One region of the Collinsella sp. TF10-11AT genome, then DNA from elsewhere that is predicted to be linked to it. Evidence: riboswitches for the same ligand, from Rfam matches in the RefSeq annotation. Region 1 holds a riboswitch; the other holds the start of a gene.

Region 1 (7,077 bases):
CGGCTGCCGAGGAGCCGGTTGCCGAGGAGTCTGAGTCCGCTGAGGTTGCGTCCGCCGAGGCTGAGGTTGCGTCCGCCGAGGCTGAGGTTGCGGCTGAACCTGCGCCCGCAGAGGAGACCGACGAAGTCGAGTCCGCGCCTGCTGCTGAGGAGCCCGCTCCGGTCCTGCCCGAGGTCACTGTGCTTGATGCCTCCGCCACGCAGGCAATCCTCGATAACGGTCGCGGCTATGCGCAGTTCTGCGACATGGCCGTGCTCGCCTTTGCCTCGTTTACCAATCCGGGCGGTGGATATATTCAGGGTTATCTGGGCCAGGAGGCCACGCTGTGCGCCGATTCGTATCTGTACAACGTTCTCGATAAGCAGCGTAAGTGGTACGGCGAGAACCGTCGCCGCAACATCAACTGCGAGCTCTACCGCAACCGTGCGCTGGTGGTGCCTGCGGTGCGCTTCGACCGCAACCACGTGCATGCATACGCCGACGTGATCGTGGCCGCCGCGCCCAACGTTAGGCGCGCCCGCCAGGAGTATCGCGTGAGCGACGATGCTCTGCTGGATGCCCTGCGCGACCGCATCCGCTTTGTCCTTGCCATCTGCGATGAGCTTGGTCGCGAGAAGCTCGTGCTGGGTGCTTGGGGCTGCGAGAACAACGGCTTTGATGCCGAGGCCGTGGCCGAGCTCTTCCGCAAGGAGCTCGCGTCGGGCGACTTCAAGGTCAAGCAGGTCTTCTTTGCCGTGCCCTCTACGCGCTGGGATGAGGACTTTGCCAAGTTCGAGCACGTGCTGGCAAACTTCCCCGAGCGCAACGAGGAGTCCTATGCCCAGGTTGCCGCCCGCGCCGCAGCCGCTCGCGCCGCCGAGCAGGCCCAGACAGCAGTCGAGGATGATGAGGACGAGGATGACTGGCGCAAGTACCTGTAAGCGGTGCGCGCGATGTGATATGCCAAGCCGACGGGAGGGGTTGCCCCCGTCGGCTTTTTACTGAATGAGGAGCTCAAGATGAAAAACGTTCTGTGCTTTGGTGACAGCAACACCTATGGCTATGATCCGGCGGGCATGCGCGACGGTACCGCGGTGCGCTATGCGCAGGATGTGCGCTGGTGTGGCGTGGTCCAACGTGACTTAGGCGAGGGCTGGCATGTAATTGAAGAAGGCCTCAACGGCCGCACGACGGTACGCGACGACATGTGCCATCTGGACACTAACCTCAACGGCATTCGCGCGCTTCCGATGCTGCTCGAGGCCCATAAGCCGCTGGACGCCATTGTGATCATGCTGGGCACCAACGACTGTAAGACGGTCTTTAACGTGACAGCTTCCGATATCGCCCGTGGCGCCATGGCGCTGATTCGCGCCGTCCGCGCGTTTCCGTGGACCGACGCTGCGCCTTGCCCGCGCATCCTGCTGATGGCTCCTATCAAGATCAAGCCGCAGATCGCCGATGTATATATGACCGATTTTGACGAGCGTTCCGTCGAGGCATCTGAACATTTTGGCGAGTACTATGCGCACGTGGCCGAGCAGTTTGGCTGCGACTTTTTGAATGCCGCCGAGTTTGCCGAGCCGGGCGATATCGACTATCTGCATATGATGCCCGAAAGCCACGAGAGCTTGGGACATGCCGTGGCAGCCAAGCTCCAAGAGATGCTCGGTGAGTAGCACGGCCCCAAACCACCACAGAGTTCCCCTTGCGGGGGCTTGTTTCGTTTGTTTGTCTTGATCTGTAACAGTTCCAAGGCCGAAAACGGGCTAGATGTTACAGATTAAGATTATTTAGGTCGATATCGATTGTTTGTCTTGATCTGTAACATCTAGGGTCGATTTTGCCGAGTTACTGTTACAGATCGAGATGTTTGTGGGAGCCACCGCAAAGGTGCCTGTCCCCTTTGCGGCGGTTTTGGGCTGCGAATCTTAATATTGCCACATGTGATTGACGGGGCCGGAGCCTTTGCCCATGTTCAGGCCGGCGGCCAGAGCGCCGGTTAGGTAGGCCTTGCCGCCGTTGACGGCGTCGGCAAGATCCATGCCCTGGGCCAGCGCGCAGGCGATGGCGGACGAAAGCGTGCAGCCGGTGCCGTGTGTGTTGTCGGTCTCGATGCGCTTGTGGCGGAACCACGTGGTGAGCGGATCGCCCAGATGGTTGCCCTCGTCATCGAGTGGCGCGGGTTCGGCCAATACATCGTTAGCCTCGTTGACAAGATGCCCACCCTTAACGAGGGATGCGCAACCAAAGCGGCGGGTGAGGAGCATGGCAGCATTTTGCTGTGTGCGCTCGGAGTCGACCTCGTAGTCAAGCAGGGCCATGGCCTCGGGAATATTGGGCGTGATGACGGTTGCTAGTGGGAACAGGCGGCGGGTGAGCGCCTCGGCGGCATCTTCGGTAATCAGCCGTGCGCCCGAGGTGGCTACCATGACGGGGTCGACGACCACGTTTGTCGCGTTCCAGGCGCTCAGGCGGTCGGCGATAACCTCGATAATCTCGGCAGAGGAAACCATGCCGATCTTGACGGCGCTGGGGCGGATATCGTCAAATACGGCGTCGATCTGCGCAGCGACGATATCAGGGGAGATATTCTGCACGGCGGTGACACCGAGCGTGTTTTGTGCGGTGATGGCGGTGATGGCCGTCTCGGCATACAGGCGGTGCGCCGTGATGGTCTTGATGTCGGCCTGAATGCCGGCGCCACCGCTGGAATCGGATCCTGCGATGGACAGGACGGCAGGTACCTTACTGCGATCCATGTTTGCTCCCTTGTTCGGTCGGAATCAAATGGGTCTTTAAGCCAGCATTATAAAGATGCCCGGGCCGACTCTATGTCGAACCCGGGCGGGCGATGCAATCTTTACGCAAATGTAAGCAAATGTTCACACGTCAACAATTGACGAACACCATGTTACCGATTGTGGCTCCGGTGACGAGTTAGTCCTCCATGCCGAGGTCGATCGTCGTGCCTTCGAACACCTTGTTAACGGTGCGGACGGCGCACATCTTGCCGCACATGGTGCAGGTGCCCTCGGTGGCGGCGGGGGATTCTTCGTAGCGTTTCTTGCCGGTGACCGGGTCGAGAGCACACTTCCACATGGCATCCCAGTCGAGCTTGCGGCGTGCCTGGCCCATCTTGTCGTCCATGTCGCGGGCGTGCGGTACCTTCTTGGCGATATCGGCGGCGTGCGCGGCAATCTTAGTGGCCATGAGGCCATCGAGCACGTCCTGGGCGTTGGGCAGGCACAGGTGCTCGGCCGGCGTCACGTAGCACAGGAAGTCGGCACCGGAGCTGGCGGAGATGGCACCGCCGATGGCAGCGGTGATGTGGTCGTAACCCACGCCGATATCGGTCACCAGCGGCCCGAGCACATAGAACGGGGCGTTGTGGCACAGGCGCTTCTGCAGTTTCATGTTGGCGGCGATCTCGTCGAGCGCCATGTGACCCGGGCCCTCGACCATGACTTGGACGCCGGCGGCCCAAGCGCGCTTGCACAGCTTGCCCAGCTCGATCATCTCGGCGGTCTCGGTGGCGTCGTTGGAGTCGTAGAGGCAGCCCGGGCGGCAGGAGTCGCCGAGCGAAATCGTCACGTCGTACTCGTGGCAAATCTCGAGCAGCTCGTCAAAGTACTCGTAGAAGGGGTTTTCGTTGCCGGTGACCTCCATCCAGCCAAACAGCAGCGAGCCGCCGCGGCTCACGATGTTCATCAAGCGGCCGGTCTCCTTAAAGGTCTTGGTGACCGACTTGTTGATGCCGCAGTGGATGGTCATAAAGTCCACGCCGTCCTCGGCGTGCGCGCGCACGACCTCGAACAGGTCATCCTTGGTAAGCTTGACCAGCGGCTTTTCCATGTAGCCGATGGCGTCGTACATGGGGACGGTGCCCACCATGAGCGGCGTCTCGTCGATGAGCTGCTGGCGGAACTGGCGCGTCTTGCCCGAGTTGGAAAGGTCCATGATGGCGTCGGCGCCAAAGTCCTCGGCGATCTTGACCTTCTTCCATTCCTCGGCGGCATCGGCTTTATCGCCCGAGATGCCCAGGTTGACGTTGACCTTAGTAGACAGGCCCTCGCCGACACCAAAGGCGCGCATGCCTTTTTTGATGTGCACGATGTTGGCGGGAATGGCGATGCGGCCGTCGGCCACGCGCTCGCGGATGTACTCGGGGTCGCGATGCTCGCGCTCGGCGACTTCCTTCATCTGCGGCGTGATCTGCCCGGCGCGGGCGAAGTCGATTTGCGTGACGAGCTTGGGCTCGGTCTGTGTGCTCATTGGCACGGCTCCCTTCGTTGGCATTACCCATATCAGGTTTGCGGGTCAGGGCGGGCGCGCCCAGTCTCAGCCTGCCGTCTTGTCCTGCAAGCTCCCCGTTTATGTAATGGGCTCAAGTATAGCTCGAATGGGTACGATTGGCCTAACGAGCGTGCCTGTGGGGAGGCGAACATGGAAGACAAGCATCTATATCGAGAGACGCAATGGGATGTATCGGCCGAGGAAAGCCGTGCGCACCATGGCCTTGTCGCGATTGGTTTTGCGGTGCTTGCCGTGCTGGTGATTGCCTTTTGTATCTGGACGTTTGGCGGTCACGGCGGCGCTGCATGGGAGTTCGAGGCTGATGATAGCCTACCGATTATGACGGTGAGGAGTACTGGCGGTAATGCCAATACGCTCGCCGTTCCAGGCGACTATTGGTATCCGCGCGACGAGTTTGTGCAGCTGCAGTTGAGTGGTGGGTCGATTCCTGGTGAAGAAATCGAACGCGTGACTTACGACGTGGCGCTTAAAACGCTGACGGTGCAGCTCAAAGACCGGGGAGACGTCCCCACGACCATGGATATCGCCCTGACGGAATGGCGTCTGGAGCCTCCTGCGGGTGTTACGGTGTCCGAGGTCGAGCACGTAAAGATTACTTATCAAGATGGCTCGACGAGCGAGATTGCAAAGGCCGATGGCTTGGCGGAGTAACGGGGTGTTTGGAAACGGTGGGCCTATTGTGCCCGCGCGTTCATGAAAACCAGGGAGTCTTTGTCTGAAAGCTCGGGGATGTGACGATAGCCGATGTTGAATGCGGTAAGTTCGCTTGTATCCTCGAGCTTGTTTTCTGCCATCCACCGCACCATGGCGCCGCGCGCCTTTTTGCTGGCGGTCGAGCGCTGGATGGGCTTGCCGTTGCGGATGCCTTCGCCAAAGAGGCATGTGACGACCGTGGCGTCGCCCGCGAGGTGGGGCAGAACGGCTTTGGCATACTCTACGCTGGCGAGGTTGACGATCGTGGTGTTTGAGCCTGCCGGGGCGATAGCCCGCGCGAGCTTGTCGCTCCAAAACGCGTAGAGGTTTCGGGCATCGTCGACGGCGAGCTTCGCGCCCATCTCCAGTCGATACGGTTCAACGGCATGAAAGGGGCGTGCGCATCCGTAAAGGCCCGAGAGGATCCACAGATGGTCTTGCAGCCATGCGAGCTGTGCGGCATCCATGACCTCGGGCGCCATGCTCTGGTATTGAATGCCGTGATAGGACATGACGGCAGGGGAGAGGTGACGGGCGAGTGCGGGATTGTCAAGATCGCCGTTATTCAGGATGGGCCGGAACTCACGCAGGGTGTTGAGGCAAGGTCCCAGCAGTTTGTCACTCACGTTCCACAGCGCCTGCAGGCCGCCGCTGCCTTCATTCCGCTCGATATCTAGCAATGCGCGGTGGAGGCGAGCCGTCTCGTGCGCAGAGGGTGGAATGCCCTGGACTTCAAAAGCATCTTGGGCCGCGCGCATTTGCTTGGCGGGCGAAATGATGACCTGCAGCATGGACTCTCCTCTGCCAAGAAGGAAGTTGCGGTGGAATACGGTCTGTCTTGGCCGTTTATGGGCCAGTTTAGTCCGTATTTCACCGCAATTGATGAAGGGTCGGTTAGGCGCGCTCGAGGAAGGCCTTGTAGCCGCGATAGGCCTCGTAGATATCGGCCTTGTTAGCGACCTCCCACAGGGCGTGCATGGACAGGACGGCAACGCCGGAGTCGATGACGTTCATGCCGTACTCGGCCATGATGTAGGCGATGGTGCCGCCGCCGCCCGCGTTGACGCGGCCGAGCTCGCAGGTCTGGAAGTCAACGCCCGCCTCGTCCATGATGTCGCGGATGAGGGCCACGTACTCGGCGTCGGCGTCGTTGGAGCCGCCCTTGCCGCGGCTGCCCGTGTATTTGTTAAAGCACAGGCCGCGACCCATAAAGGCTGCGTTCTTGGTCTCGAACTTGCCGGCGTAGCCCGGGTCAAAGCCGGCGGACACGTCAGAGGAGAGCATGCGGCTGCGGGCGAGTGCGCGGCGCAGGGCCAGCGGGCTGCTCTCGCCGGCGAGCGTCATGATTTCGGCGACGGTGTTCTCGAAGAAACGGCTCGTCATGCCGGTGGCACCCACGGAGCCGATCTCCTCCTTGTCGACGATGAGCGTGATGCTCGTGCGCTCGACGTCTGCCACGTTGATCTGAGCGAGCATGGAGGGGTAGGCGCAGACGCGGTCGTCGTGGCCATAGCCCAAGATCATGGAGCGGTCGAGACCCATGTCGCGGGCGGGGCCGGCGGGCACGACCTCGATCTCGGCAGAGAGGAAGTCCTCCTCCTCGACGTCGTACTGTTCCTTGAGGATGTCCAGGAACATCTGTTTGACGGGCTCCTTGGGGGCGTCCTTGTCGTCCTCGTCAAACTTGACGGGGCGGCCGCCCACGATCACGTCGAGGATCTCGGCGTCGACGGCGTCCTTGGCGGGCTTGGCCATCTGCTCGCTCGAGAGGTGGATCAGCAGGTCGGAGATGGTAAAGACCGGATCGTCGGCCTTGTCGCCGATGTTGATGTCGACGGTGGTGCCGTCCTTTTTGCAGATGACGCCTACGAGCGCGAGCGGGGAAGCGACCCAGTGGTAGCTCTTGACGCCGCCATAGTAGTGCGTGTCGAGATAAGCCATGTCGCCGGCCTCGAAGGCGGGGTTCTGCTTAAGGTCCAGGCGCGGCGAGTCAACGTGGGCGCCCAGGATGTTAAAGCCCTGCTCGAGCGGGGCGGTGCCCAGGTTGACGAGCATGAGGTCCTTGCCGTGATTGGCGGCGTACACCTT
Region 2 (7,077 bases), on a different contig from region 1:
CTGGAATGGGATGCAGTTTCCCAATGGAGCCGCATATGGAAAGCGCATCCCGGAATGGAGGTCCAAACTGGGATGCGCTTTCCGCTATTGAAGGTATGACGCTGCGGGGCAACTGCTCGGCATCGGTCTATGCCTGCTGCCAGGTGTCGACGAGCTCCTTGGCTGCGGCGTGGGGGTCGTCGGCGCTGCAGACGGCGCTCACCACAAAGAAGCCATCGACGCCGGTGGCCTTGAGCTGCGGCAGGTCGGCCGTCTTGACGCCGCCGCCCACCACGATGGGCACGGGGCTTGCCGCGTGGAGTGCGGCCAGGTCCTCAAAGCTTTTGGTGATGATGGAGCCATCGGCTGCGCGTCCGCAGTCGCGCTTGGTTTCGGTCTCGTGGAGCGGGCCCACGCCTAGGTAGTCGACCAGGCTCATGTCGGCGGTCTTGACGTACTCGAGCATCTCCTCGCAGCGGGCCGAAAGACCCACAATGGCATCGGGGCCCAAAAGTTTGCGGCAGACCTCGACGGGAATATCGCTCTGGCCCACGTGCACGCCGTCGACAGCGATGCCCTGCTCGCGCGCGGCGAGCACGCAGTCAAGGCGGTCGTCGATCAGTAGGGCGACCTGACCGGTCTTGCCGGCCTGTGCGATTGCCTGCGCGGCGTCGCCGGTCAGCGCAATGATTTCACGCGCGCTTGCAACCTTGGAGCGCACCTGGATGCAGGTAAAGCCGGCGTCGAGCGCCTGCGCCACCACATCGCCCACGGGGCGCCCGAGTGTGTTTTCGGGGCCGAGTACCAGATAGGCCGAGATATCAAGGTTGTCGCGGATGCTCATCGTGCTTCCTCCTGCTTTTTGATCTGTGCTTCCATGCGCTCGAGTTTGCCGGTCATGGTGTCGGTAAATCCGGGTCGAATATCGGCTTTGAGTACGACTTCGGTTCGGATGCCCTTACTCGCCAACACAAAGGTCGCATCGCGTATGACCTGCATAACCTTGTCCCAGTCGCCCTCGATCTCAGTGAACATCGAGGTGGTGCGGTTGGGAAGGCCGCTCTCGCGAATGACGCGCACGACCTCGGCGACCTCGGCGGACAGCTCGTCGCCGGTGCCGCATGGGGCGATGGCCACAGCGACCAGGGTGTTCATGCCGGCGCTGGTTGCGGACTCGGACATGGGCTTATGCCTCCTCGAGCTCGAGCTGGTTGTCGGCGATGTCCTGGGCGGTCGCGCGGTAGAGCTCATCGATAAAGGCGACCTTAAAGCTTGCCGGGGCATCGGCGACAGCGGCGGCACGCGTGCCGGCAACGTTGTAGACCGCGGTGCCGCAGATGGCTGCCGTAAACGGATCGCCGGCGCAGGCATACACGGCCAGCACGCCGCCCTGCGAGCAGCCGCAGCCGGTGATCTTGGACATGAGCGGGCTGCCGCCATGGGACTTGGCCACGGTCGTGCCGTCGGTGATCAGGTCAACCTCGCCCGAGACAACTACGGCGCCGCCAGTGTAGCGAGCGAGCGCCACGGCGGCATCGCGGGCGGCATCAACGGTGTCGGTGGTGTCGACACCGCGGGCGCGGCTGAGGTCGGCTGCCTCACCCTCAAGGTTCCATAGGGCGGCAAGCGCGATGATCTCGGAGGCGTTGCCGCGCACGATGGCGGGCTTGTACTGCTTGAGCTCGTTTACCAACTGGGTGCGCAGACTACCGATGCCCAGGCCCACCGGGTCGAGCACCCAGGGCTTGCCGGCGTCATGCGCCGCCTTGGCTGCGCGGGGAATCGTCTGCTCGTAGATGGGGAAGAGCGTGCCCATATTGAGATAGATGGCGCCGCCGCCGGCAACGAGCGCCTCGCCCTCGTCGGGCAGGTAGACCATGGCGGCCGATCCGCCCACGGCGAGCTGTGCGTTGGCGACAAAATCAATCGTCACCGTATTGGTGATGGAGCCGGCCATCGGATTGGTGGCGCGAATCTCCTCCGCGGCCTTGACTACGTTTTGCTTGAGCTGTTCCGAATTGATCACTGCACATGCCTCCTTGGCATAGAAAAGGGGCGCTGTGCATAGACAGCGCCCCTGTAAAGGCGGCATGCTCCCTACGCCAGCATTAACTGACAGGTTCAAAGGATTGGGCCCCATGCCCTCTCAGCCTTGTGGTTTGCACCGCCGGCACTCCCGCATCGAATCTGTTGCTCCCTATACTAGCGCACCTGCCAAAAAGGGACAGGTTTATTTTGGCAGGTAACAACTGGGGCTTTGCGTTTTCCCAGATAAAACCTGCCAATATAAACCTGTCTCTTTTTGGCAGGTCGGTACAATAGACGGGATTAAGAATGACCGAGGGGGCCTTATGATTAAACTTGTGCTGACCGATATGGACGATACGCTGATTCCAGCCGGGCATGACGGCGCCAGCGACTACGCCATCGAGGGCATTCATGCCATGCAGGCGGCGGGTCTGCACTTTGGCCCGGTTTCGGGTCGCCAGCCCTCCGCGATGGGCTGGATGTTCCGCAATCGCGCCGAGTGCTTCTCGACCGGCGCGTTCTGCAACGGCCAGGTCATGTTTGTGGACGGCGAGGTGGTAGCCTCGCATGCGACCGACAACGCCGCCCTTATGCGCTTGGCTGACTACTTGGAGCAAGAGACCGACGATACGTATCTGAAGGTCTACGGCCTGGGTGATGACTTTTGGGGCAACGATGCCTATTGTGTGACGAGCGACCCCGAGCGCGTGCGCCGCGCCATGGAGTCGGGCGGCAACGCATGGCTCAAGGGCGAAGAGGCCCCGTGCCGTCCTGTCGTCGATGACGCGTCGGTGTTCAAGGCGAATATCTGGAGTGCTCGTTCGCGTGAGGAGCTCGCGGAGCTACGCGAGCGCGTTGCCGCTGAGGTGCCGGAACTCTCGCTTGTGTTTCCCAACAATCGTGTGCGCCTGTTCGACATTCTTCCAGCAGGTTGGGACAAGGGTTGCGCTGCGCTGGAGCTGGCGCGCGCTTTGGACCTGACGTCCGACGAGGTGGCCGTATTTGGCGATTCCGATAACGACCTGCCCATGATCGGTGCCGTCCCCAACTCCGTTGCAGTCGCCAATGCCAACGAGGCCGTCACGGCTGCCGCACGCTGGCATATCGGCGCTGCGGCAGACGATGCGGTTGCCGGGGCTCTGCATCAGATTGCCGCCTGCGCCGCGACGGGGGAGATGCCGTCGTTTATGCGTCAGGCAGATGCGGCGGGTTCGGGTATCGCGGACGTCTAGGGAGGCCATCATGAAGCTTCAACAGCTCAGGTATGTCGTCAAAGTTGCCGAATGCGGCAGCATCACCGAGGCCTCGCGCCGGCTCTTTGTGTCGCAGCCTTCGATTACCGCGTCGATCCGCGATCTCGAAAACGAGATGGGTGTGCACATCTTTGAGCGCACCAACAAGGGTGTCATTGTGTCCGAGGAGGGCGAGACCTTCTTGGGCTACGCGCGCCAGGTGCTCGACCAGGCGGATCTGCTCGAAGGCAAGTACAAGGGCGAGTCCGAGCAGGTGCCGCACTTTAGTGTGAGCTGCCAGCATTATTCCTTTGCCGTTAACGCGTTTGTCGATGTGATCCGTGAGTTCGATGCCGCGCGCTACGACTTTACCCTGCGCGAGGAGCAGACTCACGAGATTATCGAGGACGTCGCGCATATGAAAAGCGAATTGGGCATCCTGTATCTGTCCGAGCACAACCGCGAGGTCATCGAGCGCATGCTGGCGGCCAACGAGCTCGTGTTCGAAGGGCTCTTCTGCGCCACGCCGCATATCTTCGTCTGTGCCGACCATCCGCTGGCGGACCGCTCCAGCGTGACGCTCGAGGATCTGGAAGACTACCCGTTCCTGTCCTACGAGCAGGGCAGCTACAACTCGTTTTACTATTCCGAGGAGCTGACCTCGACGTTTGAGCGTCGCAAGAATATCCGCGTGCGCGACCGTGCGACGTTGTTCAATTTGGCCATGGGCCTCAACGGCTACACGGTATGCTCGGGCGTGATCAGCCACGAGCTCAACGGCCCCGGCATTATCTCGATTCCGCTCGACGTGGACGAGTACATGGAGATTGGCATCATCACGCGCAAGAACACGACGCTTACGCGCTACGGTCGGGCCTATATCGACGCGATTCGTCAGCATATCTAGACTGCTGCGTCCTGTACAGGTCAAATCTCTTCATGGCAGTCCCAACTGATATAGGAAGCATCTATATCAAACTGTTATAAACGTATATTTTACGATGGCTATATGAGCGCTCATACTCTGTCCCAGTAAAGCAACCAATGCAAAGGGAGATATCTATGAGCACTTCAATTCAACCGAACGCGCCGTTTCGCGCTGATATCGTCGGCAGCTTTCTTCGTCCGCAGGCCGTAAAGGATGCCCGCGCTGCCTATGCGGCAGGCACGCTTGATGCCGAGGGGCTTAAGGCCGTCGAGGATGAGGCTATTCGCGACCTGGTGGACAAGCAAAAGGCCGCCGGTCTGCAGGTGATTACCGATGGCGAGTTTCGTCGCAGTTACTGGCACCTCGACTTTATGTGGGGGCTCAACGGCATTGAACGCCGCACCTCGCGTACGGGCTATATGTTCCACGACGAGGAGACCACGGCTGACACCGCCGTGGTGACCGGCCCCATCAGCGGCGAGAACCACCCCTTCGTCGAGCACTTTAAGTTTGTCAAGGCACTCGAGGGGGAGGGCCACGTTGCACGCCAGACCATTCCGGCGCCGATCCAGACGTTCTCGGAGGTTACGCTCGACCGCTGCGATGGCCAGCAGGAGAGCCTGCGCGCTGTCTATAAGACCGATGAGGAACTTGCCGACGCCATCGCGGCGGCCTACCGCACCGTGATTGCCGACCTGTATGCCGCAGGCTGCCGCAACGTTCAATTTGATGACTGCACCTGGGGCATCTATTGCGATACCGACTTTGTGGCAAAGACTGGTATGAGCCCGGTCGACCTGCAAAAGGTGTCCGAGCTGGGCGTGGCGCTCAACAACGCCGCCATCGAGGGCAAGCCCGACGACCTGGTCATCAACACGCATGTGTGCCGTGGTAATTACCACTCCACCTATGCCTTCGAGGGCGGCTATGACCCCATCGCGCCGTACCTGTTCGCACACGAGAACGTCGATGCGTTTTACCTTGAGTTCGATACTCCGCGTGCCGGTGGCTTTGAGCCGCTCAAGTACGTTGCCCCCGGCAAGAAGGTCGTGTTGGGCCTAGTGACCACCAAGGCCGCTGAGCTTGAGGACGAGGATGCCATCGTCGAGCGTATTCACGAGGCTGCAAAGTATGTTCCGCTCGAGAACCTGTATCTGTCGCCCCAGTGCGGTTTTGCTAGTTGCGAGATTGGCAACAAGTTGACCGAGGACGAGCAATGGGCAAAGATCGCGCTGGTCAAACGCATTGCCGAGCGCGTTTGGAAGTAGCAGTAACGTTCGCAGGTGACGGCGCGTGCGAGACATGGTGCATCGCGTACAATGGTTCGGATCGTATCGTTCGGGCAGGTTATCCGATATGCCCGATCGCCCTTCCATTCGAAAGGACATCCATGTCCCAGTCTTCGACGCCCGCCGTCACCGATGCCATCTACGACGCATCGTCGCTCGGCCGTCCGCGCATGTTTTTGCTCGGCCTGCAGCATCTGTTTGCCATGTTTGGCGCCACGGTGCTGGTGCCCGTGCTCACCGGCCTCTCGGTGTCGCCAACGCTTTTGTTTGCCGGCTTGGGCACGCTGCTGTTCCACTTCCTGTCGCGTGGTAAGGTGCCGGCATTTTTGGGCTCATCGTTTGCCTTTATTGCCGGTTATGCCGCGATTGCGCCCAACGGCGAGGCCGAGCTTTTGCCCTACGCCTGCCTAGGTGTAGCCTGTGCCGGCCTGCTCTATCCGGTGCTGGCGGCCCTGTTTCGCGCGTTTGGTGCCAAGCGCGTTATGCGCTTCTTTCCGCCGGTGGTGACTGGCCCCATCGTCATTTCCATCGGCCTGATCTTGGCAAGCTCTGCCATCGCCAACTGCCAGACCAATTGGCTTGTTGCCGTTGTCGCTGTGGCGGTGATCGTCATCTGCAACATCTGGGGCCGTGGCATGGTCAAGATCGTGCCGATTCTGCTGGGCGTTGTGGTGAGCTATGCCGTTGCGACTGCGCTCGGCGAGGTTGATTTCTCGGGCGTCGCAGCCGCTCCCTGGGTTGGCTTGCCCGTCGTGTGGGATAACACCGTGTTTGCGCTCTTTGGCCCGCAGTTCGATAGCGGTCTTGCCACGACGGCCATCATCACCATTATGCCGCTGGCCTTTGCGACCATGATCGAGCATATCGGTGATATCTCGGCTATCGGCTCCACTTGCGAGCGTAACTACATCGCCGATCCTGGCCTGCATCGCACGCTGCTTGGCGACGGCCTGGCGACCATTCTCGCATCGCTCTTTGGCGCTCCAGCTAACACCACCTATGGCGAGAACACCGGTGTGCTTGCCCTAACGCGTGTGTTTGACCCGCGCGTGATTCGCATTGCCGCATGTTGTGCCATTGTGCTCTCGTTCTGCCCCAAGTTCGCGGCTGTCATTGCGGCCATGCCGGCGTGTGTGATCGGCGGCGTGTCTCTCGTGCTCTATGGCATGATCAGCGCCGTGGGCGTCCGCAACCTCATCGAGAACCAGGTCGATTTCCAGAACAACCGCAACGTGCTGGTGGCCGCCCTGGTGCTGGTGCTTTCGCTCGGCATTGCGTACAGCACTGCCGGAGCTATCGTGTTGGAGCTGGGCGGCGTGACCATTTCGCTCTCGGGCCTTGCCGTGGGTTCGCTGGTGGGCATTGTGCTCAATGCCATCCTACCGGGCAACGACTTTGAGTTTGATGTCTCCGAGCTTGAGGAGGCTGCTGAGTAGCAGCTGTGTTCAGCTAAAACAAGATATGGTGCCCATGCGTATATGCGCGTGGGCACCATATTTAATGCGTCAGTATCCAGTGGATGCCGCGGGCCATGCGCAAGTCGGTCTGGGAAAAGTGATTGCCGGGGTTGAGCTCCAGCGTCGTGGGAATACCACGTTCGCCGAGCAGCTTTTCCATTGCG

What was found. Region 1 has a riboswitch for thiamine pyrophosphate ahead of thiC (phosphomethylpyrimidine synthase ThiC). Riboswitches for the same ligand answer to the same signal wherever they lie in the genome.
Region 2: linked by a shared signal. The riboswitch ahead of thiM (hydroxyethylthiazole kinase) and the one ahead of thiC (phosphomethylpyrimidine synthase ThiC) in region 1 are both predicted to bind thiamine pyrophosphate.

What each region holds. Positions count from the first base shown of each region.
Region 1 covers NZ_QSQW01000005.1:28,187-35,263, forward strand. The annotation lists gene DXC99_RS04690 (TIGR02452 family protein) at 1-920, shown strand, start outside; gene DXC99_RS04695 (SGNH/GDSL hydrolase family protein) at 999-1,658, shown strand; gene thiD (bifunctional hydroxymethylpyrimidine kinase/phosphomethylpyrimidine kinase) at 1,911-2,741, opposite strand; gene thiC (phosphomethylpyrimidine synthase ThiC) at 2,920-4,254, opposite strand; TPP riboswitch at 4,247-4,362, opposite strand; gene DXC99_RS04710 (hypothetical protein) at 4,426-4,947, shown strand; gene DXC99_RS04715 (YaaA family protein) at 4,971-5,780, opposite strand; gene DXC99_RS04720 (aminopeptidase) at 5,884-7,077, opposite strand, start outside.
Region 2 covers NZ_QSQW01000007.1:20,849-27,925, forward strand. The annotation lists gene DXC99_RS06075 (thiamine phosphate synthase) at 128-823, opposite strand; gene DXC99_RS06080 (thiamine-binding protein) at 820-1,161, opposite strand; gene thiM (hydroxyethylthiazole kinase) at 1,166-2,005, opposite strand; TPP riboswitch at 2,057-2,167, opposite strand; gene DXC99_RS06090 (HAD-IIB family hydrolase) at 2,331-3,239, shown strand; gene DXC99_RS06095 (LysR family transcriptional regulator) at 3,250-4,146, shown strand; gene DXC99_RS06100 (5-methyltetrahydropteroyltriglutamate--homocysteine S-methyltransferase) at 4,302-5,435, shown strand; gene DXC99_RS06105 (uracil-xanthine permease family protein) at 5,558-6,892, shown strand; gene DXC99_RS06110 (alpha/beta hydrolase) at 6,954-7,077, opposite strand, start outside.